DNA from 4 places in the Enterobacter ludwigii genome. Region 1 is predicted to be linked to each of the others. Evidence: predicted binding sites of a transcription regulator. Region 1 holds the regulator's gene; each other region holds the start of a gene.

Region 1 (5,511 bases):
TGCGAAACCGACAGGCGTGGATCATGCGCCAGATGCGGCAGCTGGGAGGAGAAGGGTTTATGGCGAGAAATAAATTGATGTAAGGCGGGTAAGCGTAGCGCTACCCGCCATGAAAGAGGCGTTAGTCTTCGTCAAACCCGGCGTTAAACAGCGCAATCACCGCCGCCAGCGCTTCCTCTTCCTGTGGACCGGTAGCTTCTACTTCAATCTGGCGGCCTTTGGCGGAGTCCAGCATCAGTAGCGCAATTACGCTGTTCGCTTCCGCCTCGGTACCTTCATCGTTACGCAGCAGAACTTCTGCATCGAAACCCTGCATCAGCTCAAACAGTTTCATCGCCGGACGTGCATGCATGCCCAGCTTATTGGTGATCTCAACGGTTTGTTTTACGGTCATGTTTTACGTTTTTCCAGCGTGCGATGACGGGACTGAACGTTCTTTCCGCGTGAACGGAAATAGTCGGCCAGCTGTTCGGCGATATAGACCGAACGATGTTTACCGCCGGTACAGCCAATCGCTACGGTCAGGTAGCTACGGTTGTTTGTCTCCAGCATAGGTAACCATAGCTCAAGGTAGCTTCGCGTCTGGTAGATAAAATTGTGAACTTCTGTGTGTCTGTCGAGGAAGGCCGCGACGGGCTTATCGAGACCGGTCATTGGACGCAGCTTCGGATCCCAGTGCGGGTTCGGCAGGAAGCGCACGTCGAAAACATAATCCGCATCGATAGGAATACCGTGCTTAAAGCCGAACGACTCGAACACCATCGTCAGTTCACGCTCGCGTTTGCCCAGTAAACGGGTACGCAGCATTTCCGCCAGCTCATGCACGGACATTTCGGACGTATCGACAATCAGGTCAGCACGGGAACGCAGCGGTTCCAGCAGATCGCTCTCTTCGTCGATAGCACTTTCCAGCGAGAGGTTCTTGCTGGAAAGCGGGTGCAAACGACGGGTATCGCTGTAGCGACGGATCAGAGTATTGCGGTCTGCATCGAGGAACAGCAGCTGAGGCGAGAATGAATCAGGCAGGTTGCTCATTGCCTGTTCAAAGATTTCTGGCGATTCAGGCATGTTACGAACGTCGATACTGACGGCGGCAGAGATTTGCCTCTCCGCAAGCGTGCGTGCCAGGTCGGGCAGCAGCACGACCGGCAGGTTATCTACGCAGTAAAACCCCATGTCTTCCAGCGCGCGCAGGGCCACGGATTTCCCGGACCCTGAACGGCCACTGACAATCATCAGCACCATGTTCCGTTTCTCCTCAGGACAACAGATGTGAAGGCCATCTCCTGGTTATGCATCATCCTGATTGCCTTCTGCTTCAGTGATAATTTGATATAGCTCTTCATCACTTTGGGCTGCGCGCAGTCGACGGCAAATGGTTTTATCGGCCAGGCGTTTTGCGACCAGCGAAAGCGTATGCAAATGGGTTTTCGTCTGGTCGGCAGGCACCAGCAGCGCGAAGAGGAGATCGACGGGCTGATTATCGATGGCATCGAAGGCGATAGGCGTCTCCAGCTGCACAAACACACCGACGGCACGCAGGGTGTCCTCTTCCAGTTTGCCGTGCGGGATCGCGATGCCGTTGCCGATGCCGGTACTGCCCATTTTTTCACGGGTCAGGATCGCTTCGAACACGACCTGCGGCGGCAGGCCCAGCTGTTTTGCGGCCAGTTCACTGATGATCTCCAGCGCACGTTTTTTGCTCTGGCAGTGAACAGCACTGCGCGTACATTCCTGGTTAAGGACATTGCTCAGTTGAAGAGCGGAATCGTTGTTCATCATAATTTCACCTAAGCGCTAACTGTACAAACGGCCTGTTGTGTTTCACAACAGGCCTTCCTGCACCCGTTAACTGCCCGGACAATTAGTGTTGTTTCAGTTTGTCTTTATGTTTATTGAGCTGTCGTGCAAGCTTATCAATCAAGCCGTCGATAGCAGCGTACATGTCTTGCCCTTCCGCACTGGCATGGAGCTCACCCCCGTTGACATGCAGGGTCGCATCCGAGATATGAGTCACTTTCTCCACTTTCAATACAACATAGACCTGGTTGATCCTTTCGAAATACTGCTCGAGTTTCGCGAATTTAGCATTCACAAAATCACGTAAAGCCTCAGTAATCTCGACGTTATGTCCTGTGATATTGAGCTGCATAGTGTCTTCCTTATCGGTTGTGTCAGACCAGCTGTTTACGCTGGTTAGACGGCGGAATGGATAAAGACTCTCGATACTTCGCAACAGTTCGGCGTGCCACCATAATACCCTGGTCGGACAGTATGGTGGTTAACTTACTGTCGCTCAGTGGCTTCGCGGGGTTCTCCGCGGCGATCAACTTCTTCACCAGGGCGCGAATGGCCGTTGACGACGCTTCACCGCCGCCCTCGGTATTCACATGGCTGGAGAAGAAATACTTAAGCTCAAAAATACCGCGTGGGCTGTGCAGATACTTCTGCGTGGTCACGCGGGAAATGGTTGATTCATGCATCTCGACGGCCTGGGCGATATCCGCCAGCACCATCGGTTTCATATACTCTTCGCCCTGCTCAAAGAACGCCTGCTGCTGTTCGACAATACAGCGGCTTACGCGGAGCAGCGTATCATTTCGGCTCTCCAGACTTTTGATCAACCATCGCGCTTCCTGCAAATTGCTACGAATGTATTGATTATCGGAGTCGTTACGCACGCTGGTGCACATGGAGGCATACTGCTGGTTGATTTGCAGGCGAGGGATGCTGTCTGAGTTCAGTTCAACGACCCAGCGGTCATTGTGTTTTCTGACCAGCACATCCGGGATGACGTACTCGGGTTCGCTGGTCTGAATGGACTGACCGGGGCGCGGATCGAGGGACTGAATCAGATTGACCGCCTCTTTCAGCACCTCTTCTTTCAGGCGCGTGACGCGCATCAGGCTGCGGAAATCGTGGTTGGCCAGAAGATCCAGATGGTCGCTGATGATCAAGCGGGCTTCATCAAGCCATGGCGTCTCTTTACTGAACTGAGAAAGTTGGATAAGCAGGCAGTCGCGCAGATCTTTTGCGGCCACCCCAACCGGATCGAAACGCTGAATGCGCTTCAAAACGGCTTCTATCTCCTCGAGTTCAATCTCTTCGTCACCCATGCTTTCCAGAATTTCGTCCAGCGTGACGGTCAGATAACCGGTGTCATCCACGGCATCGACAATGGATGTCGCTATCGCGCGGTCGGTATCGGAGAAGGGGGTAAGTTCCACCTGCCACATCAGGTAATCCTGCAGTGACTGGGTAGTTTCACCCTGATAAACCGGTAGCTCATCGTCCTGGTAGTCTGCACGCGTACCGGAAGGGGTTCCGGCGGTGTAGATTTCATCCCAGCTGGCATCCAGCGGAAGCTCGTCCGGCATCTCTTTTTGTTCGAGCGCATCGGCGGTGTCGAGTGCTTCAGTATCCTGCGACTGCTGGGTATCTACCTCTTCATGAAGATCGGCTTGCTCCAGCAACGGATTGCTATCCAGCGCTTGCTGGAGCTCCTGCTGGAGTTCTAAGGTGGACAGTTGCAACAGGCGAATCGCCTGCTGTAGCTGCGGCGTCATCGCCAGTTGTTGGCTGAGCCGTAATTGCAAACCTTGCTTCATGTTCAGAGCATTTTTCTCCGGTTCGGCGTTACATTACCTCTACCCTATCAGAGTCTGAAGTCTTCCCCAAGGTAGACACGCTTAACATGATCATCTTCGAGGATCTGCTGCGGCGTACCGTGGGCGATCAGATTGCCCTGGCTCACGATGTATGCGCGTTCGCACACGGCCAGCGTTTCACGGACGTTATGGTCAGTGATCAGTACGCCAAGCCCGCTGTCGCGCAGATGCTCAATGATACGTTTAATGTCGATAACGGAGATCGGGTCAACGCCTGCAAACGGTTCATCCAGAAGGATAAATTTCGGGTTTGCAGCCAGCGCACGTGCAATCTCAACGCGACGGCGTTCACCGCCGGACAGCGCCTGACCGAGGCTGTCGCGCAGATGTTCGATATGGAACTCTTCCATCAGCTCGTTAGCCCGGTCCTGACGCTGTTCGCTGGTCAGATCGTCACGAATTTGCAGGACGGCCATCAGGTTATCAAAGACGCTCAGGCGGCGGAAAATGGAGGCTTCCTGCGGCAGATAGCCGATACCGCGACGCGCACGCGCATGCAGCGGCAGAAGACTGATATCTTCATCATCAATGACGATGTTGCCTGCATCGCGCGACACAATGCCAACGACCATGTAGAAGGTTGTGGTCTTGCCCGCACCGTTAGGGCCAAGCAGGCCTACAATTTCGCCGGAGTTGACGGTCAGACTGACATCTTCTACGACACGGCGGCCCTTATAGGCCTTCGCGAGATTTTTTGCAGTTAATGTTGCCATAACGAATTAGTTACTCTTCTTCTGTGCCGGGGCCTGACCCTTACCTTTGTCCTGCAGCTGCGACGGAACCAGCACGGTGGTTACGCGTTTGCCTTTCTCGCTGGAGGCCTGCATTTTTTGCTCTTTCACCAGATAGGTGATCTGGTCGCCGGTGATGTTGCTGTCCAGCTGTTCCAGATAAGCGTTACCGGTCAGGATGACCAGGTCCTTTGCCAGCTCATAGTGCATATGCGTGGCGCGGCCTTTCACGGGTTTGCCGTTATCCTGCATCTGGTAGAAGGTTGCCGGGTTGCCATAGCCATCAATGATCTCTTTGCCTTGCTCGCCACCGGGACGGGTAACGACCACTTTGTCGGCGTTGATTTTGATGGTGCCCTGGGTCATGACGACGTTACCGGTAAAGGTAACGACATTGCCTTGCATATCAAGCGACTGCGTGTCGGACTCGATATGGATAGGCTGGTCAGTATCGCCCGTTACAGCAAGCGCGGGAAGACTGGTCGCCAGCATCGCACTGGCGATAATTACTTTAAGGCTGAGTTTGTTTGTTTTGAATTTCATAGGAGGTTCTAACCTTTTCAATCAGCTCGGCGTTTTTGCTGCGTAAGTTCCCGCGCATTCTTAAACCGCTGGAATTAAATGTTGTGCCATACAGTGTGACCAGATCCTGCGACGTCACGTCCTGGGTCACGAGGTTGATCTGTGCATTATCCGTCGTGATTTTGCGCAGTTGTGAGTCAGCGGTCAGGGCGTTGACTTCAACGTGGCCATACAGATAAAGCATACGGTCATTCGTCAGTTTTGCCCGGTCAGATTTAATCGACCACGTCGGCACTTTGTCTTTATCAAACGTGGTCATGACAGGCTGGGTAAACCACGAAATACCGTCATCTGAAAAATATTCAACATGCTGGGCAATCAGGCGATAGTTCAGCGCACCTTCCGGGCTGTAGACCACGGTGTCACTGTGATCGCTTTTATAAGTTGGCTCGCTCGTATTGACCACTTCCGTCTGCGTATCGTCGCGATCGGCAAGGTTCACGCCAATCAATACCAGTGCGACAAGCGAAAGCAGAATGATAACCCAACGTCTGGTTTTACTCATATCGATTGCCCTTTGGCCTCATCAA
Region 2 (5,511 bases), 1.1 Mb from region 1:
GGGACTTCAGGGTTTAACCCTGAATCGTCGTCCCGTCCAGGCGGCAGCGATTGGCTACTTCTGGGGACTGGGGCTGTTTGGCTCCGGCATCAACTGGGTCTATGTCAGCATCGCCCAGTTTGGCGGTATGCCAGGACCCGTTAACGTCTTCCTCGTGGTGCTGCTGGCCGCTTATCTCTCGCTCTATACCGGCCTGTTCGCGGGTATCCTTTCTCGCCTGTGGCCAAAAACCACCTGGCTGCGCGTTGCCATTGCTGCGCCGGTTGTCTGGCAAATTACCGAGTTCCTTCGCGGCTGGGTACTGACCGGCTTCCCGTGGCTGCAGTTCGGTTACAGTCAGATTGATGGCCCGCTAAAGGGGCTTGCTCCGGTAATGGGCGTTGAAGCGATTAACTTCCTGTTGATGGTGGTGAGCGGACTGCTGGTCCTGGCGCTGGTCACACGTAGCGGGAAGACGCTGGTCGTGGCGCTGGTGTTGTTTGCCCTGCCTTTCCCACTGCGTTATATCCAGTGGTACAGCCTGGTGCCAGAGCGCACTACACAGGTTTCAATGGTGCAGGGGAATATCCCTCAGTCAATGAAATGGGACGAGAAAGAGCTGCTGAACACGCTGAAGATCTACGCTAACGCCACCGAGGCGGTCATGGGTAAATCGCAGCTGATCATCTGGCCAGAGTCGGCGATTCCGGATCTGGAAATTAACCAGCAGCCGTTCCTGAACATGATGAACGATCTACTGCTGGCTCGCGGCAGTACGCTGGTTACCGGGATTGTCGATGCGCGTCTGAATCAGCAGAACCGCTATGACACCTACAACACCATCATTACGCTGGGTAAAGACAGCGAATACAGCTACAACTCCACTGACCGGTATAACAAGAATCACCTGGTACCGTTTGGCGAATTTGTACCGCTGGAGTCCATTCTGCGCCCGTTAGCACCGTTTTTTGACCTGCCGATGTCCTCATTCAGCCGTGGTCCGTACGTTCAGCCCCAGCTGCATGCGCACGGTTTTGCCCTGACAGCGGCCATCTGCTACGAAATTATCCTCGGCGAGCAGGTGCGCGATAACTTCCGTCCGGACACTGACTTCCTGCTGACTATCTCCAACGATGCCTGGTTTGGTAAGTCGATTGGCCCGTGGCAGCACTTCCAGATGGCACGGATGCGCTCCCTGGAGCTGGCGCGCCCGCTGCTGCGTAGCACCAACAACGGCATTACCGCCGTGATTGGCCCGCAGGGCGAAATCCAGGCCATGATCCCGCAGTTCACCCGTGAAGTGCTGACGACCAACGTCACGCCTGCGACGGGCCTGACGCCTTATGCCCGCACCGGCAACTGGCCGCTGTGGATCCTGACCGCGCTGTTCGGATTTGGCGCGGTGCTGATGAGCTTGCGTCAGCGTCGTCGATAATTTCCCCTCCCTTCCCCTCTCCCGTTGGGAGAGGGCATTTCTGGCACGTCTCTTGCTTTATTTCCCCACGTAAACGCAGTTTGGCTTAACGTGCAACTTCGTCGCACCAGCGTAGATCACCGGTAGCACCGAAACGGTGCAACGAGAGATATTTGCCTCTGATTGGTGCGGCGCGCTTCGCAAAAATAAACAATAACGCAGCAAAATCTTTACATTAAGCCAGACTAAATGTTAACAAGCTTGCATAACACTGCACTCGCATAGCGCGAGATATAACAACATCACAATGGGTATCAATGCGTCACTGGCGCTGATAAGAAAGGAGTTGGGTATGCAATTACGTAAACTGGCCACAGCAATGCTGGTTATGGGGATGTCGGCAAGCGTCGTTCACGCTGAAGATGCTCCGGCTGCCGGGAGCACTCTCGACAAGATTGCCAAAAACGGCGTGATCGTGGTCGGCCACCGTGAATCTTCTGTCCCGTTCTCTTACTACGACAACACGCAAAAAGTCGTGGGCTATTCACAGGATTACTCCAACGCTATCGTTGAAGCTGTGAAGAAAAAGCTGAACAAACCTGACCTGCAGGTGAAGCTGATTCCAATCACTTCACAAAACCGTATTCCACTGCTGCAAAACGGCACGTTCGATTTTGAGTGCGGTTCCACCACCAACAACCTTGAACGTCAGAAACAGGCTGCCTTCTCTGACACCATCTTCGTCGTGGGCACCCGCCTGCTGACCAAGAAAGGCGGCGAGATCAAAGACTTTGCAGATCTGAAAGGTAAAGCCGTTGTTGTTACCTCCGGTACCACTTCCGAAGTGTTGCTGCACAAGCTGAACGACGAGAAGAAAATGGATATGCGCATCATCAGCGCGAAAGATCATGGCGACTCTTTCCGTACCCTGGAAAGTGGCCGTGCTGTGGCGTTTATGATGGATGATGCCCTGCTGGCAGGCGAACGTGCAAAAGCGAAGAAACCAGACAACTGGGATATCGTCGGCACGGCGCAATCTAAAGAAGCGTACGGCTGTATGCTGCGTAAAGACGATCCGCAGTTCAAGAAGCTGATCGATGACACCATCGCTCAGGTTCAGACCTCCGGTGAAGCGGAAAAATGGTTTGATAAATGGTTCAAGAACCCGATTCCACCCAAAAATCTTAACATGAACTTCGAACTGTCTGACGACATGAAAGCGCTGTTCAAATCACCAAACGACAAGGCTCTTAACTAATTAGAACAACAGGGGCGGGATCTCCTGCCCTCTCGATTGTCGGGAAGCATGGACAGACTATACGTTGAGTGGTCGTTCCCCACTCAGCGCGAAAAATGAGCTTCTCACCAATCTTCGAGGGTAGCGCTGCTACCCTTTTTTTTCTGGAGTTTATTATGTCAATAGACTGGAACTGGGGCATATTCCTGCAACAAGCCCCGTTCGGCAACACCACCTATCTTGGCTGGCTGTGGAGCGGTTTTCAGGTTACCGTCGCCTTATCGATCACGGCGTGGATTATCGCGTTTCTTGTCGGTTCACTGTTCGGTATTTTACGCACCGTGCCTAACCGTTTTCTCTCATCTCTCGGCACCCTGTATGTGGAACTGTTCCGTAACGTTCCGCTGATTGTGCAATTTTTCACCTGGTATCTGGTCGTCCCGGAACTGCTGCCGGAAAATATTGGCATGTGGTTTAAGTCGGAACTGGATCCGAACGTGCAGTTCTTTGTCTCCTCCATGCTCTGCCTGGGGCTCTTCACCGCCGCGCGCGTTTGCGAGCAGGTGCGTGCCGCCATTCAGTCACTGCCGCGCGGACAAAAAAATGCTGGCCTGGCGATGGGCCTGACGCTGCCACAAACTTACCGCTACGTACTGCTGCCTAACGCTTACCGCGTCATTGTTCCACCGATGACGTCTGAGATGATGAACCTGGTGAAAAACTCGGCCATCGCCTCGACCATCGGTCTGGTGGATATGGCCGCACAGGCGGGCAAGCTGCTGGATTATTCCGCCCACGCGTGGGAATCCTTCACGGCGATCACACTCGCCTATGTTCTGATTAACACTTTCATCATGCTGGTGATGAACCTGGTTGAACGCAAAATCCGCCTGCCGGGCAATCTGGGGGGCAAATAATGTACGAATTTGACTGGAGTTCTATCGTTCCATCCATGCCTTACCTGCTGGATGGCCTGCTGATCACCTTAAAAATCACTGTGATTGCTATTGTGGTGGGTATCGTCTGGGGCACCCTGCTCGCGGTCATGCGCCTGTCGGCCTTTAAACCGTTCGCCTGGTTTGCCACAGCCTACGTTAACGTTTTCCGCTCCATCCCCCTGGTGATGGTACTGCTGTGGTTTTACCTGATTGTTCCCGGCTTTCTGCAAAACGTGCTGGGGCTGTCGCCGAAAACCGATATCCGCCTGATCTCCGCGATGGTCGCGTTCTCAATGTTTGAGGCTGCTTACTATTCAGAGATTATCCGAGCGGGTATTCAGAGTATTTCCCGTGGGCAGTCCAGCGCCGCGCTGGCGCTGGGGATGACGCACTGGCAATCCATGCAGCTCATTATTCTGCCGCAGGCGTTTCGCGCCATGGTTCCCCTCCTGCTGACCCAGGGCATCGTACTGTTCCAGGATACCTCTCTGGTCTACGTACTGAGCCTGGCAGACTTCTTCCGTACCGCGTCTACCATCGGTGAACGTGATGGTACGCAGGTCGAAATGGTGCTCTTCGCGGGTGGCGTCTATTTTGTGATTAGTTTAAGCGCGTCGCTGTTGGTCAGCTGGCTGAAGAAAAGGACTGTATAATGATTTCCCTGAAAAATGTTTCTAAATGGTATGGGCACTTTCAGGTGCTGACCGACTGCTCAACCGAAGTGAAAAAAGGTGACGTGGTGGTGGTATGTGGGCCGTCCGGCTCTGGTAAATCCACGCTGATCAAAACCGTTAACGGCCTGGAGCCGGTGCAGCAAGGAGAGATCCTCGTCAACGGCACCAAAGTCAATGACAGGAAAACCAACCTTGCTCAGCTGCGTTCCCACGTCGGCATGGTGTTCCAGCACTTTGAGCTGTTTCCGCACCTCTCCATTATTGAGAACCTGACGCTGGCGCAGGTAAAAGTGCTGAAACGCGATAAAAAGCTCGCGCGCGATAAAGGTCTGAAGCTGCTGGAACGCGTGGGGCTCTCTGCGCATGCTGATAAATTCCCGGCGCAGCTCTCTGGCGGTCAGCAGCAGCGTGTGGCTATTGCCCGGGCCCTGTGTATGGATCCGGTCGCCATGCTGTTTGATGAACCGACTTCCGCTCTCGATCCCGAGATGATCAACGAAGTGCTGGACGTAATGGTTGAGCTGGCGCACGAAGGGATGACGATGATGGTGGTGACCCACGAAATGGGCTTTGCCCGCAAAGTGGCGAACCGCGTGATCTTCATGGACGAAGGAAAGATTGTTGAAGACTCGCCGAAAGAAGAGTTCTTCGCCAATCCTAAATCCGAGCGAGCAAAAGACTTCCTCGCCAAAATCCTGCACTAATCTCCCCGGTGCGCAATCTGCGGATTGCGCACTGCTTCACGCTTTAACTCTCTTCTTCTCGTCGGCGTCACATTGCAGCGTTAACCTTGTCACAAAATAATGCTACGTATGGAGCACGCTATGGCACAACCTATCCTTCTCGATTGCGACCCGGGTCATGATGACGCGATCGCCCTCGTCCTTGCACTTGCCTCCCCTGAACTGGACGTCAAAGCCGTTACGTCCTCTGCCGGAAACCAGACACCGGAGAAAACGCTGCGTAACGTCCTGCGTATGCTGACGTTGCTCAAACGCACCGATATACCGGTCGCCGGTGGTGCCGTCAAACCGCTCATGCGCGATCTGATCATTGCCGACAACGTGCACGGTGAAAGTGGGCTGGATGGCCCGGCACTGCCCGAACCGGGGTTTGAAGCGCAACCCTGCACCGCCGTAGAGCTGATGGCGAAAGTGCTGCGTGAAAGCGCGGAACCGGTCACGCTGGTGGCCACCGGCCCGCAAACCAACGTTGCGCTGCTGCTCAACAGCCATCCGGAATTGCACAGTAAAATCGCCCGAATCGTGA
Region 3 (5,511 bases), 1.4 Mb from region 1:
TGTGGAAAGCCGGTTCCGGCGGATCAAAACAGTGAAGAATAACCTGCCATCAGGCTCCATTGCTCATGCGGTGGATGTCCTGAAAAATGAAGAAGTCATCGCCTATCCAACTGAAGCTGTTTTTGGGGTCGGTTGCGATCCTGACAGCGAAACGGCCGTTGGCCGACTGCTCACACTTAAACAGAGGCCAGTCGAAAAAGGGCTTATTTTAATCGCTGCTAACTATGAGCAGCTTAAGCCTTATATCGATGATTCCATGCTAACGCCGGAGCAGCGGGAGACTATTTTCTCAGCATGGCCCGGCCCCGTGACCTTTGTTTTCCCGGCGAAGCCGACAACGCCGCGCTGGTTGACCGGGCGCTTTGATTCCCTCGCCGTGCGCGTAACGGACCATCCGCTGGTGGTCGAGCTTTGCCTGGCCTTTGGGAAACCACTGGTCTCAACCAGCGCGAATCTGACCGGGCAGCCACCTTGCCGCACAACCGACGAAGTACGGGCGCAGTTTGGGAATGATTTCCCGGTTGCCGTCGGTGAGACGGGAGGGCGCCTCAATCCGTCTGAAATCCGCGACGCCTTGACCGGCGAACGTTTTCGCCAGGGGTAATCCAATGGAAACCTATGCTGTTTTTGGTAATCCGATAGCACACAGCAAGTCACCGTTAATCCATCAACTGTTTGCCGAGCAACTGCAAATAAATCATCCCTATGGCCGCGTGCTGGCACCCGTTGATGCATTTATTCCTGCGCTGGAGGGTTTCTTCAACGCGGGTGGCAAAGGTGCGAATGTAACGGTACCGTTTAAAGAGGAAGCCTTCGAACGTGCGGATGAACTCACCGAGCGTGCTTCCCTTGCGGGTGCAGTGAATACCTTAAAACGGCTTGAGGATGGACGCCTGCTGGGAGATAACACTGACGGAATTGGGTTACTGAGCGATCTGGAAAGGCTCTCGTTTATTAAACCTGGTTTCAGGGTTCTGCTGATTGGTGCGGGCGGAGCGTCGCGGGGAGTATTGCTGCCTCTGCTGTCACTGGATTGCGCGGTGACCATTACAAACAGGACCTTCTCGCGGGCAGAAGCGCTGGCTGCGTTGTTCGCACATACCGGCAGCGTGAGCGCGGTCGCCCTGGATGAACTTGCCGATCGTGAGTTTGATCTGATCATCAACGCCACCTCCAGCGGTATCGGTGGTGACGTGCCGGCGATCCCTGCTTCGCTGGTAAGTGCCCATATTTACTTCTACGACATGTTCTATCAGAAAGGGAAGACACCTTTTTTGAACTGGTGTGAACAGCACGGCGGAAAACACGTAGCCGATGGGCTGGGAATGCTGGTGGGACAGGCAGCACACGCGGTGCTGCTCTGGCACGGTGTATTGCCTTTGGTCGAACCGGTCATTGAAAAGCTGAAAAGGGAGCTCACGGCGTGAATCAGGCAATTCATTTTCCGGACAGGGAAAGCTGGGACGAGAGTAAACAGGCGGTCTGTTTCCCGGTGCTGGTGCATGGAATGCAACTTACCTGTGCCATTCGTGGGGAAACGCTGTTGCGTCGCTTTGGTGGTTCAGACCCGTTAGAGGTGTTTTGTGAAAATCGCTGGGATCTTGAAGAGGAAGCCAGCGATTTAATCCGCGATCAGCAGGAAGACGATCAGGGTTGGGTCTGGGTATCCTGACTCAGATAGTCATTCTTCCATTTAACGTAGTTATTCGCCGAATATTTTAATCCTTCGATCTCTGCCTCCTTCAGGGGGCGGATCTGTTTTACCGGGCTTCCCAAATAGAGATAGCCGCTCTCCAGTCTTTTGTTCTGGGGAACAAGGCTGCCTGCGCCAATCATCACGTCATCTTCTACAATGACGCCATCCAGCAAAATCGACCCCATGCCAACAAGAACCCGATTACCAATAGTGCAGCCGTGAAGCATCACTTTATGGCCGACGGTGACATCTTCTCCAATGATGAGTGGATTGCCCTGGGGGTTATAGGAGGATTTGTGGGTTACGTGCAGAACGCTACCGTCCTGAATATTGGTGCGTGCACCAATGGTCACATGGTTTACATCCCCCCGGATGGCGACGAGCGGCCAGATACTGACGTCATCGGCCATTCGAACATCGCCGATGACCACGCTGCTGGCATCGATCATCACGCGATCGCCTTTTTGGGGGAAAAGATCTTTATAAGGACGTAATACTGCGGACATATCTACCTCGAACGATGAGCACTATATAGAAGACTTGATCATATTATTGGATCGAGGCAAGGCAAAAAGCGTCAATATTTAAGCATATTGGGTGGGATTTCAGCGAAAAGCGCGGAAAATCGACAGTTGGAAAAAAAGATCCAAAAAGTACTTGTGCTAAAAATTGGGATCCCTATAATGCGCCTCCATCGACACGGCGGATGTGAATCACTTCACAGTTAACCCGGTCGGTTGAAGAGAAAAAATCCTGAACTTCAGGGTTGACTCTGAAAGAGGAAAGCGTAATATACGCCACCTCGCGACGGTGAGCTGTAAGCCGCGTCGCAACTGCTCTTTAACAATTTATCAGACAATCTGTGTGGGCACTCAAAGTGACATGGATTCTTAACGTCCTCGGACGAAAAATGAATACCAAGTCTCTGAGTGAACATACGTAATTCATTACGAAGTTTAATTCACGAGCATCAAACTTAAATTGAAGAGTTTGATCATGGCTCAGATTGAACGCTGGCGGCAGGCCTAACACATGCAAGTCGAACGGTAGCACAGAGAGCTTGCTCTCGGGTGACGAGTGGCGGACGGGTGAGTAATGTCTGGGAAACTGCCTGATGGAGGGGGATAACTACTGGAAACGGTAGCTAATACCGCATAACGTCGCAAGACCAAAGAGGGGGACCTTCGGGCCTCTTGCCATCAGATGTGCCCAGATGGGATTAGCTAGTAGGTGGGGTAACGGCTCACCTAGGGCGACGATCCCTAGCTGGTCTGAGAGGATGACCAGCCACACTGGAACTGAGACACGGTCCAGACTCCTACGGGAGGCAGCAGTGGGGAATATTGCACAATGGGCGCAAGCCTGATGCAGCCATGCCGCGTGTATGAAGAAGGCCTTCGGGTTGTAAAGTACTTTCAGCGGGGAGGAAGGTGTTGTGGTTAATAACCGCAGCAATTGACGTTACCCGCAGAAGAAGCACCGGCTAACTCCGTGCCAGCAGCCGCGGTAATACGGAGGGTGCAAGCGTTAATCGGAATTACTGGGCGTAAAGCGCACGCAGGCGGTCTGTCAAGTCGGATGTGAAATCCCCGGGCTCAACCTGGGAACTGCATTCGAAACTGGCAGGCTAGAGTCTTGTAGAGGGGGGTAGAATTCCAGGTGTAGCGGTGAAATGCGTAGAGATCTGGAGGAATACCGGTGGCGAAGGCGGCCCCCTGGACAAAGACTGACGCTCAGGTGCGAAAGCGTGGGGAGCAAACAGGATTAGATACCCTGGTAGTCCACGCCGTAAACGATGTCGACTTGGAGGTTGTGCCCTTGAGGCGTGGCTTCCGGAGCTAACGCGTTAAGTCGACCGCCTGGGGAGTACGGCCGCAAGGTTAAAACTCAAATGAATTGACGGGGGCCCGCACAAGCGGTGGAGCATGTGGTTTAATTCGATGCAACGCGAAGAACCTTACCTACTCTTGACATCCAGAGAACTTAGCAGAGATGCTTTGGTGCCTTCGGGAACTCTGAGACAGGTGCTGCATGGCTGTCGTCAGCTCGTGTTGTGAAATGTTGGGTTAAGTCCCGCAACGAGCGCAACCCTTATCCTTTGTTGCCAGCGGTCCGGCCGGGAACTCAAAGGAGACTGCCAGTGATAAACTGGAGGAAGGTGGGGATGACGTCAAGTCATCATGGCCCTTACGAGTAGGGCTACACACGTGCTACAATGGCGCATACAAAGAGAAGCGAACTCGCGAGAGCAAGCGGACCTCATAAAGTGCGTCGTAGTCCGGATTGGAGTCTGCAACTCGACTCCATGAAGTCGGAATCGCTAGTAATCGTAGATCAGAATGCTACGGTGAATACGTTCCCGGGCCTTGTACACACCGCCCGTCACACCATGGGAGTGGGTTGCAAAAGAAGTAGGTAGCTTAACCTTCGGGAGGGCGCTTACCACTTTGTGATTCATGACTGGGGTGAAGTCGTAACAAGGTAACCGTAGGGGAACCTGCGGTTGGATCACCTCCTTACCTTAAAGAACCTGCCTTTGTAGTGTCCACACAGATTGTCTGATGAAAAGTAAATAGCAAGGCGTCTTGCGATTGAGACTTCAGTGTCCCCTTCGTCTAGAGGCCCAGGACACCGCCCTTTCACGGCGGTAACAGGGGTTCGAATCCCCTAGGGGACGCCACTTGCTGGTTCGTGAGTGAAAGTCACCTGCCGACATATCTCAAAACTCATCTTCGGGTGACGTTTGAGATATTTGCTCTTTAAAAATCTGGATCAAGCTGAAAATTGAAACGACACACATGTTATGTGTGTTCGAGTCTCTCAAATTTTCGCAAACCGGTGATGAATCGAAAGAAACATCTTCGGGTTGTGAGGTTAAGCGACTAAGCGTACACGGTGGATGCCCTGGCAGTCAGAGGCGATGAAGGACGTGCTAATCTGCGAAAAGCGCCGGCGAGGTGATATGAACCTTTGACCCGGCGATGTCCGAATGGGGAAACCCAGTGTGTTCCGACACACTATCGTTAACTGAATACATAGGTTAACGAGGCGAACCGGGGGAACTGAAACATCTAAGTACCCCGAGGAAAAGAAATCAACCGAGATTCCCCCAGTAGCGGCGAGCGAACGGGGAGCAGCCCAGAGTCTGAATCAGCTTGTGTGTTAGTGGAAGCGTCTGGAAAGTCGCACGGTACAGGGTGAAAGTCCCGTACACGAAAGCACACAGGCTGTGAACTCGAAGAGTAGGGCGGGACACGTGGTATCCTGTCTGAATATGGGGGGACCATCCTCCAAGGCTAAATACTCCTGACTGACCGATAGTGAACCAGTACCGTGAGGGAAAGGCGAAAAGAACCCCGGCGAGGGGAGTGAAAAAGAACCTGAAACCGTGTACGTACAAGCAGTGGGAGCCTCTTTTATGGGGTGACTGCGTACCTTTTGTATAATGGGTCAGCGACTTATATTCTGTAGCAAGGTTAACCGTATAGGGGAGCCGAAGGGAAACCGAGTCTTAACTGGGCGTTAAGTTGCAGGGTATAGACCCGAAACCCGGTGATCTAGCCATGGGCAGGTTGAAGGTTGGGTAACACTAACTGGAGGACCGAACCGACTAATGTTGAAAAATTAGCGGATGACTTGTGGCTGGGGGTGAAAGGCCAATCAAACCGGGAGATAGCTGGTTCTCCCCGAAAGCTATTTAGGTAGCGCCTCGTGAACTCATCTTCGGGGGTAGAGCACTGTTTCGGCTAGGGGGCCATCCCGGCTTACCAACCCGATGCAAACTACGAATACCGAAGAATGTTATCACGGGAGAC
Region 4 (5,511 bases), 830 kb from region 1:
GCAGGAGAGCATGACCAGCATCCGCATGATCAAAGCCTTTGGCCTGGAAGATCGACAATCCGCGCTGTTTGCAGCCGATGCCGCCGACACGGGGGCGAAGAACATGCGCGTTGCGCGTATCGATGCGCGGTTTGACCCGACAATCTATGTCGCGATTGGCATGGCCAACCTGCTGGCCATTGGTGGCGGGAGCTGGATGGTGGTGCAGGGCTCGCTAACCCTCGGGCAATTGACCAGCTTTGCCATGTACCTGGGGCTGATGATATGGCCGATGCTGGCACTGGCCTGGATGTTTAACATCGTAGAGCGCGGCAGCGCCGCCTACAGCCGCATTCGCGCGATGCTTGCCGAAGCGCCAGTGGTGAATGACGGTAGCGAATCGGTACCGGAAGGGCGCGGCGTGATGAATGTCGACGTCCGTAAGTTTGTGTATCCGCAAACGGAACATACGGTACTGGAGAACGTCAGCTTTACGCTCAAACCGGGTCAGATGCTCGGTATCTGCGGTCCGACAGGCGCCGGGAAAAGTACCGTACTCTCCCTGATTCAACGTCACTTTGACGTCACGCAGGGCGATATTCGCTTCCATGATATTCCGTTGACGAACCTGCTGCTCGATGACTGGCGCGGTCGTCTGGCGGTGGTCAGCCAGACGCCGTTTCTCTTTTCTGACACCGTGGCGAATAACATTGCCCTCGGACGCCCGGCGGCGACTCAGGAAGAGATTGAGCACGTCGCGCGCCTGGCCAGCGTCCATGACGATATTCTGCGTCTGCCACAGGGCTATGAAACGGAAGTGGGTGAGCGTGGCGTTATGCTTTCCGGCGGGCAAAAACAGCGTCTCTCGATTGCCCGCGCGCTGCTGCTGAATGCCGAAATCCTGATCCTTGATGATGCGCTTTCTGCCGTCGATGGCCGCACCGAGCATCAGATCCTGCATAACCTGCGACAGTGGGGGGATGGAAGGACGGTGATCATCAGTGCACACCGGTTGTCGGCGCTGACGGAAGCCAATGAAATTCTGGTATTACAGCACGGGCACATTGCCCAGCGCGGACAGCATGAACAGCTTGCGGAGCAACCGGGCTGGTATCGCGATATGTATCGTTATCAGCAGCTTGAAGCTGCGCTGGACGACGCCCCGGAACAGGATGAGGAGAACGCTAATGCGTAAGACCGTGACGCAGTGGCCGACGCTAAAACGCCTGCTGGCCTATGGTTCTCCGTGGCGAAAACCGCTTTCACTTGCCGTGCTGTTGCTGTGGATTGCCGCGATTGCTGAAGTGAGCGGTCCGCTGCTTATCAGCTACTTTATCGACAATATGGTGGCGAAAAGCTATTTGCCGCTGGGGCTTGTCGCGGGGTTAGGTGTGGCCTACGTTGGGCTACAGCTGACAGCGGCGTCACTGCATTACGCCCAGTCTCTGCTCTTTAACCGGGCGGCCGTGGGCGTGGTGCAGAAGTTACGTACGGATGTGATGGATGCGGCACTGCGCCAGCCGTTGAGCGAGTTTGATACCCAGCCGGTTGGGCAGGTGATATCCCGGGTGACCAACGATACCGAGGTGATCCGCGATCTGTATGTCACCGTTGTGGCAACCGTGCTGCGCAGCGCGGCGCTGATTGGCGCCATGCTGGTGGCGATGTTCAGCCTCAACTGGCGTATGGCTCTGGTGGCGATCACCATCTTCCCGGCCGTATTGATTGTAATGGTCATCTATCAACGCTACAGCACGCCGATTGTGCGTCGGGTGCGCGCCTATCTGGCCGATATCAACGATGGCTTCAACGAAGTGATCAACGGCATGAGCGTCATTCAGCAGTTCCGCCAGCAGGCTCGCTTTGGTGAACGCATGGGAGAAGCCAGCCGGTCGCACTATATGGCGCGTATGCAAACGCTGCGACTGGACGGTTTCCTGCTGCGTCCGCTGCTGAGCCTCTTCTCGGCGCTGGTTCTCTGTGGCCTGCTGATGCTTTTCGGGATGAGCGCGAACGGAACAATTGAAGTTGGGGTTCTGTACGCTTTTATCAGCTATCTGGGACGCCTTAATGAACCGTTGATAGAACTCACCACCCAGCAGTCTATGTTGCAACAGGCCGTGGTGGCGGGGGAGCGCGTGTTCGAACTGATGGACCGGCCACGTCAGACCTACGGCGATGATGAGTGTCCTTTGCTAAGCGGAGAGATTACGTTTGATAAGGTCTCGTTTGCTTACCGTGAAGACCGTCTGGTGTTGCAGGACATCTCTCTTGATGTGCCGTCGCGCAGCTTTGTGGCGCTGGTGGGGCATACCGGCAGCGGTAAAAGTACCCTCGCCAGCCTGTTGATGGGCTATTACCCGGTCAGTCAGGGTGAAATCCGCATTGATGGTCGTCCGCTCGCATCACTGAGCCACAATGTGTTGCGCAAAGGCGTTGCAATGGTGCAGCAAGACCCGGTGGTCATGGCCGATACCTTTTACGCCAACGTCACTCTCGGTCGGGACTATACCCAGCAACAGGTGTGGGATGTGCTGGAAACCGTGCAGCTGGCAGAGCTGGCGCGCGGCTTTAGCGATGGGATCAATACCCGGCTTGGTGAGCAGGGGAATAACCTCTCGGTGGGACAAAAGCAGCTTCTGGCCCTGGCGCGGGTGCTGATTGAAACGCCGCAGGTGCTGATACTCGACGAAGCGACCGCCAGCATCGACTCTGGTACTGAGCAGGCTATCCAGCTGGCGCTGGCCGCGGTGCGTGACCACACGACGCTGGTGGTTATCGCACACCGTCTTTCAACGATTGTCGACGCAGACACCATCCTGGTGCTGCACCGCGGTCAGGCCGTCGAACGCGGTACGCACCGGGAGCTGCTCGAAGCAAAAGGGCGCTACTGGCAGATGTATCAGCTGCAGCTGGCCGGTGAAGAGCTGGCTGCCAGCGTGCGTGAGGACGAGTCCCTCAGCGCCTGATGCACCAAAACAAGGCAGCGCGCTAACAGTCATTACTGTTGGTGCAAAACTGAAACGCACCGTGCACTGTCATGGTGCGTTTTTTTTCACCGGTTCGTTAAACATGCTCGTGTAATGCTCATTGCAGCGCGTTTCCCTCAGGTTTTCATTTCTGGCACACCCCTTGCAATGTCTTCTGCGTATTAGCGGCGGCCATTACCGAATTCTGACTGGAGGGGATCTATGAAGCTGGTTACGGTTGTAATCAAACCATTCAAACTCGAAGACGTGCGTGAAGCATTGTCTTCCATGGGTATTCAGGGACTGACTGTCACCGAAGTGAAAGGCTTTGGTCGTCAGAAGGGTCATGCCGAGCTTTACCGCGGGGCAGAATACAGCGTTAACTTCCTGCCAAAAGTAAAAATTGATGTCGCGATTGCTGATGACCAGCTTGATGAAGTTATTGATGTCATTAGCAAAGCGGCCTACACCGGCAAAATTGGCGACGGCAAAATTTTCGTTGCCGAATTGCAGCGCGTCATTCGCATCCGTACCGGCGAATCTGACGAAGCGGCACTGTAAGTAACTCCTGGCACACAGTGATAGGGATCGAGAAAATGAAGATAGCAACAATCAAAACGGGTCTGGGTTCGCTGGCACTGCTGCCGGGCCTGGCACTGGCTGCCCCTGCGGTGGCAGACAAAGCCGATAACGCCTTTATGATGATCAGCACCGCGCTGGTGCTGTTCATGTCCATTCCGGGCATTGCGCTGTTCTACGGCGGCCTGATCCGTGGCAAAAACGTTCTCTCCATGCTGACGCAGGTTGCCGTCACGTTCGCGCTGGTTTGCGTGTTGTGGGTGGTCTACGGTTACTCTCTGGCCTTCGGCACGGGCAATGCGTTCTTCGGAAACTTTGACTGGGTCATGCTGAAAAACATCGAACTGACCGCGCTGATGGGCAGTTTCTATCAATATATTCACGTTGCCTTCCAGGGCTCGTTCGCCTGTATCACCGTTGGGCTGATCGTCGGTGCGCTGGCTGAGCGTATTCGCTTCTCCGCCGTACTGATCTTCGTGGTGGTCTGGCTGACGCTCTCCTATGTGCCGATTGCGCACATGGTCTGGGGTGGCGGTCTGCTGGCGAGCCATGGCGCGCTGGACTTCGCAGGCGGTACCGTTGTACACATCAACGCCGCGGTGGCGGGCCTGGTAGGGGCATACCTGATTGGCAAACGCGTGGGCTTCGGTAAAGAAGCGTTCAAACCGCACAACCTGCCGATGGTCTTTACCGGTACAGCGATCCTTTACTTTGGCTGGTTCGGCTTCAACGCCGGTTCAGCAAGCGCAGCAAACGAAATCGCCGCGCTGGCCTTCGTGAACACGGTTGTGGCCACGGCGGGTGCGATCCTCTCATGGGTATTTGGTGAGTGGGCGGTACGCGGTAAGCCTTCGCTGCTGGGTGCCTGTTCAGGTGCAATTGCCGGTCTGGTTGGTATCACGCCAGCTTGTGGCTACGTCGGTGTTGGCGGCGCGCTGCTTGTCGGGCTGGTGGCCGGTCTGGCGGGTCTGTGGGGTGTGACGGCGCTGAAACGTGTTCTGCGCGTCGATGACCCGTGCGATGTCTTCGGTGTACACGGCGTCTGCGGCATCGTCGGTTGTATCATGACCGGTATCTTCGCGGCGAAATCGCTGGGCGGCGTGGGTTACGCAGAAGGCGTCACCATGGTTCACCAGGTGCTGGTGCAGCTGGAAAGTATTGCCATCACCGTCGTGTGGTCTGCCGTTGTGGCCTTCATCGGCTATAAGCTGGCGGATATGACCGTCGGTCTGCGTGTTCCGGAAGAACAGGAACGCGAAGGTCTGGACGTCAACAGCCACGGCGAGAATGCGTACAATGCCTGATAAGCAAAACGGCAACCCAGGGTTGCCGTTTTCGTTTTGTTCCCTCTCCCGTCGGGAGAGGGCCGCAGTACAACCTCACCCGCGGTTACGCATTACCCCTTCCTGCACCGTCGACGCGACCAGCACGCCATCCTGAGTGTAAAACTCACCGCGCACAAAGCCGCGCGCGCTTGACGCCGAGGTACTCTCCACGCTGTAGAGCAGCCACTCGTTCATGTCGAACGGACGATGGAACCACATGGAGTGATCGATGGTGGCCACCTGCATCCCTTTTTCAAGGAAGCCCACGCCGTGCGGCTGCAGCGCCACCGGCAGGAAGTTGAAATCTGAGGCATAACCCAGCAGATACTGATGAACGCGGAAATCCGCGGGCACGGTGCCGTTAGCGCGGATCCAGACCTGGCGCTTTGGCTCGGCCGTGTGGCCTTTCATCGGGTTATGGAATTCGACAGGGCGGATCTCAAGCGGTTTATCGCAGAGAAACTTCTCCTTTACCTGCGGTGGAAGCAGATGCGCCAGCGCACGGGCGATATCGGTCTCGGATTTGAGATCGTCTGGCGACGGCGCGGGTGGCATCGTTTTTTGATGCTCATAGCCCGGTTCCGGCGCCTGGAACGAGGCGGTCATGTAAAAGATAGGCTTGCCATTCTGAACCGCCGCGACACGACGCGCGCTAAAGC

The links. The regulator sigma-54, encoded in region 1, starts transcription at its own class of promoters, with help from an activator protein. The targets are predictions, from matches to a motif close to GTTGGCACANNTTTCGCTNT.
Region 2: BH714_RS02245 (amino acid ABC transporter substrate-binding protein) is a predicted target of sigma-54. The motif match lies at 1,454-1,473, and genes of this name have one in related genera.
Region 3: BH714_RS13220 (gamma carbonic anhydrase family protein) is a predicted target of sigma-54. The motif match lies at 2,479-2,498, and genes of this name have one in related genera.
Region 4: glnK (P-II family nitrogen regulator) is a predicted target of sigma-54. The motif match lies at 3,099-3,118, and genes of this name have one in related genera.

What each region holds. Positions count from the first base shown of each region.
Region 1 covers NZ_CP017279.1:4,217,012-4,222,522, forward strand. Annotated here, with positions in the region: gene mtgA (monofunctional biosynthetic peptidoglycan transglycosylase) at 1-83, shown strand, start outside; gene npr (PTS phosphocarrier protein NPr) at 122-394, opposite strand; gene rapZ (RNase adapter RapZ) at 391-1,245, opposite strand; gene ptsN (PTS IIA-like nitrogen regulatory protein PtsN) at 1,291-1,782, opposite strand; gene hpf (ribosome hibernation promoting factor) at 1,865-2,152, opposite strand; gene rpoN (RNA polymerase factor sigma-54) at 2,175-3,608, opposite strand; gene lptB (LPS export ABC transporter ATP-binding protein) at 3,656-4,381, opposite strand; gene lptA (lipopolysaccharide ABC transporter substrate-binding protein LptA) at 4,388-4,942, opposite strand; gene lptC (LPS export ABC transporter periplasmic protein LptC) at 4,911-5,486, opposite strand; gene kdsC (3-deoxy-manno-octulosonate-8-phosphatase KdsC) at 5,483-5,511, opposite strand, start outside.
Region 2 covers NZ_CP017279.1:482,641-488,151, reverse strand. Annotated here, with positions in the region: gene lnt (apolipoprotein N-acyltransferase) at 1-1,414, shown strand, start outside; gene BH714_RS02245 (amino acid ABC transporter substrate-binding protein) at 1,746-2,651, shown strand; gene BH714_RS02240 (amino acid ABC transporter permease) at 2,807-3,547, shown strand; gene gltK (glutamate/aspartate ABC transporter permease GltK) at 3,547-4,221, shown strand; gene BH714_RS02230 (amino acid ABC transporter ATP-binding protein) at 4,221-4,946, shown strand; gene rihA (pyrimidine-specific ribonucleoside hydrolase RihA) at 5,067-5,511, shown strand, end outside.
Region 3 covers NZ_CP017279.1:2,832,119-2,837,629, reverse strand. Annotated here, with positions in the region: gene BH714_RS13240 (DNA topoisomerase family protein) at 1-42, shown strand, start outside; gene tsaC (L-threonylcarbamoyladenylate synthase type 1 TsaC) at 32-604, shown strand; gene aroE (shikimate dehydrogenase) at 609-1,427, shown strand; gene BH714_RS13225 (DUF1488 family protein) at 1,424-1,672, shown strand; gene BH714_RS13220 (gamma carbonic anhydrase family protein) at 1,648-2,202, opposite strand; rRNA gene BH714_RS13215 (16S ribosomal RNA) at 2,675-4,215, shown strand; tRNA gene BH714_RS13210 (tRNA-Glu) at 4,301-4,376, shown strand; rRNA gene BH714_RS13205 (23S ribosomal RNA) at 4,569-5,511, shown strand, end outside.
Region 4 covers NZ_CP017279.1:192,503-198,013, forward strand. Annotated here, with positions in the region: gene BH714_RS00910 (SmdA family multidrug ABC transporter permease/ATP-binding protein) at 1-1,174, shown strand, start outside; gene BH714_RS00915 (SmdB family multidrug efflux ABC transporter permease/ATP-binding protein) at 1,167-2,948, shown strand; gene glnK (P-II family nitrogen regulator) at 3,171-3,509, shown strand; gene amtB (ammonium transporter AmtB) at 3,545-4,831, shown strand; gene tesB (acyl-CoA thioesterase II) at 4,907-5,511, opposite strand, start outside.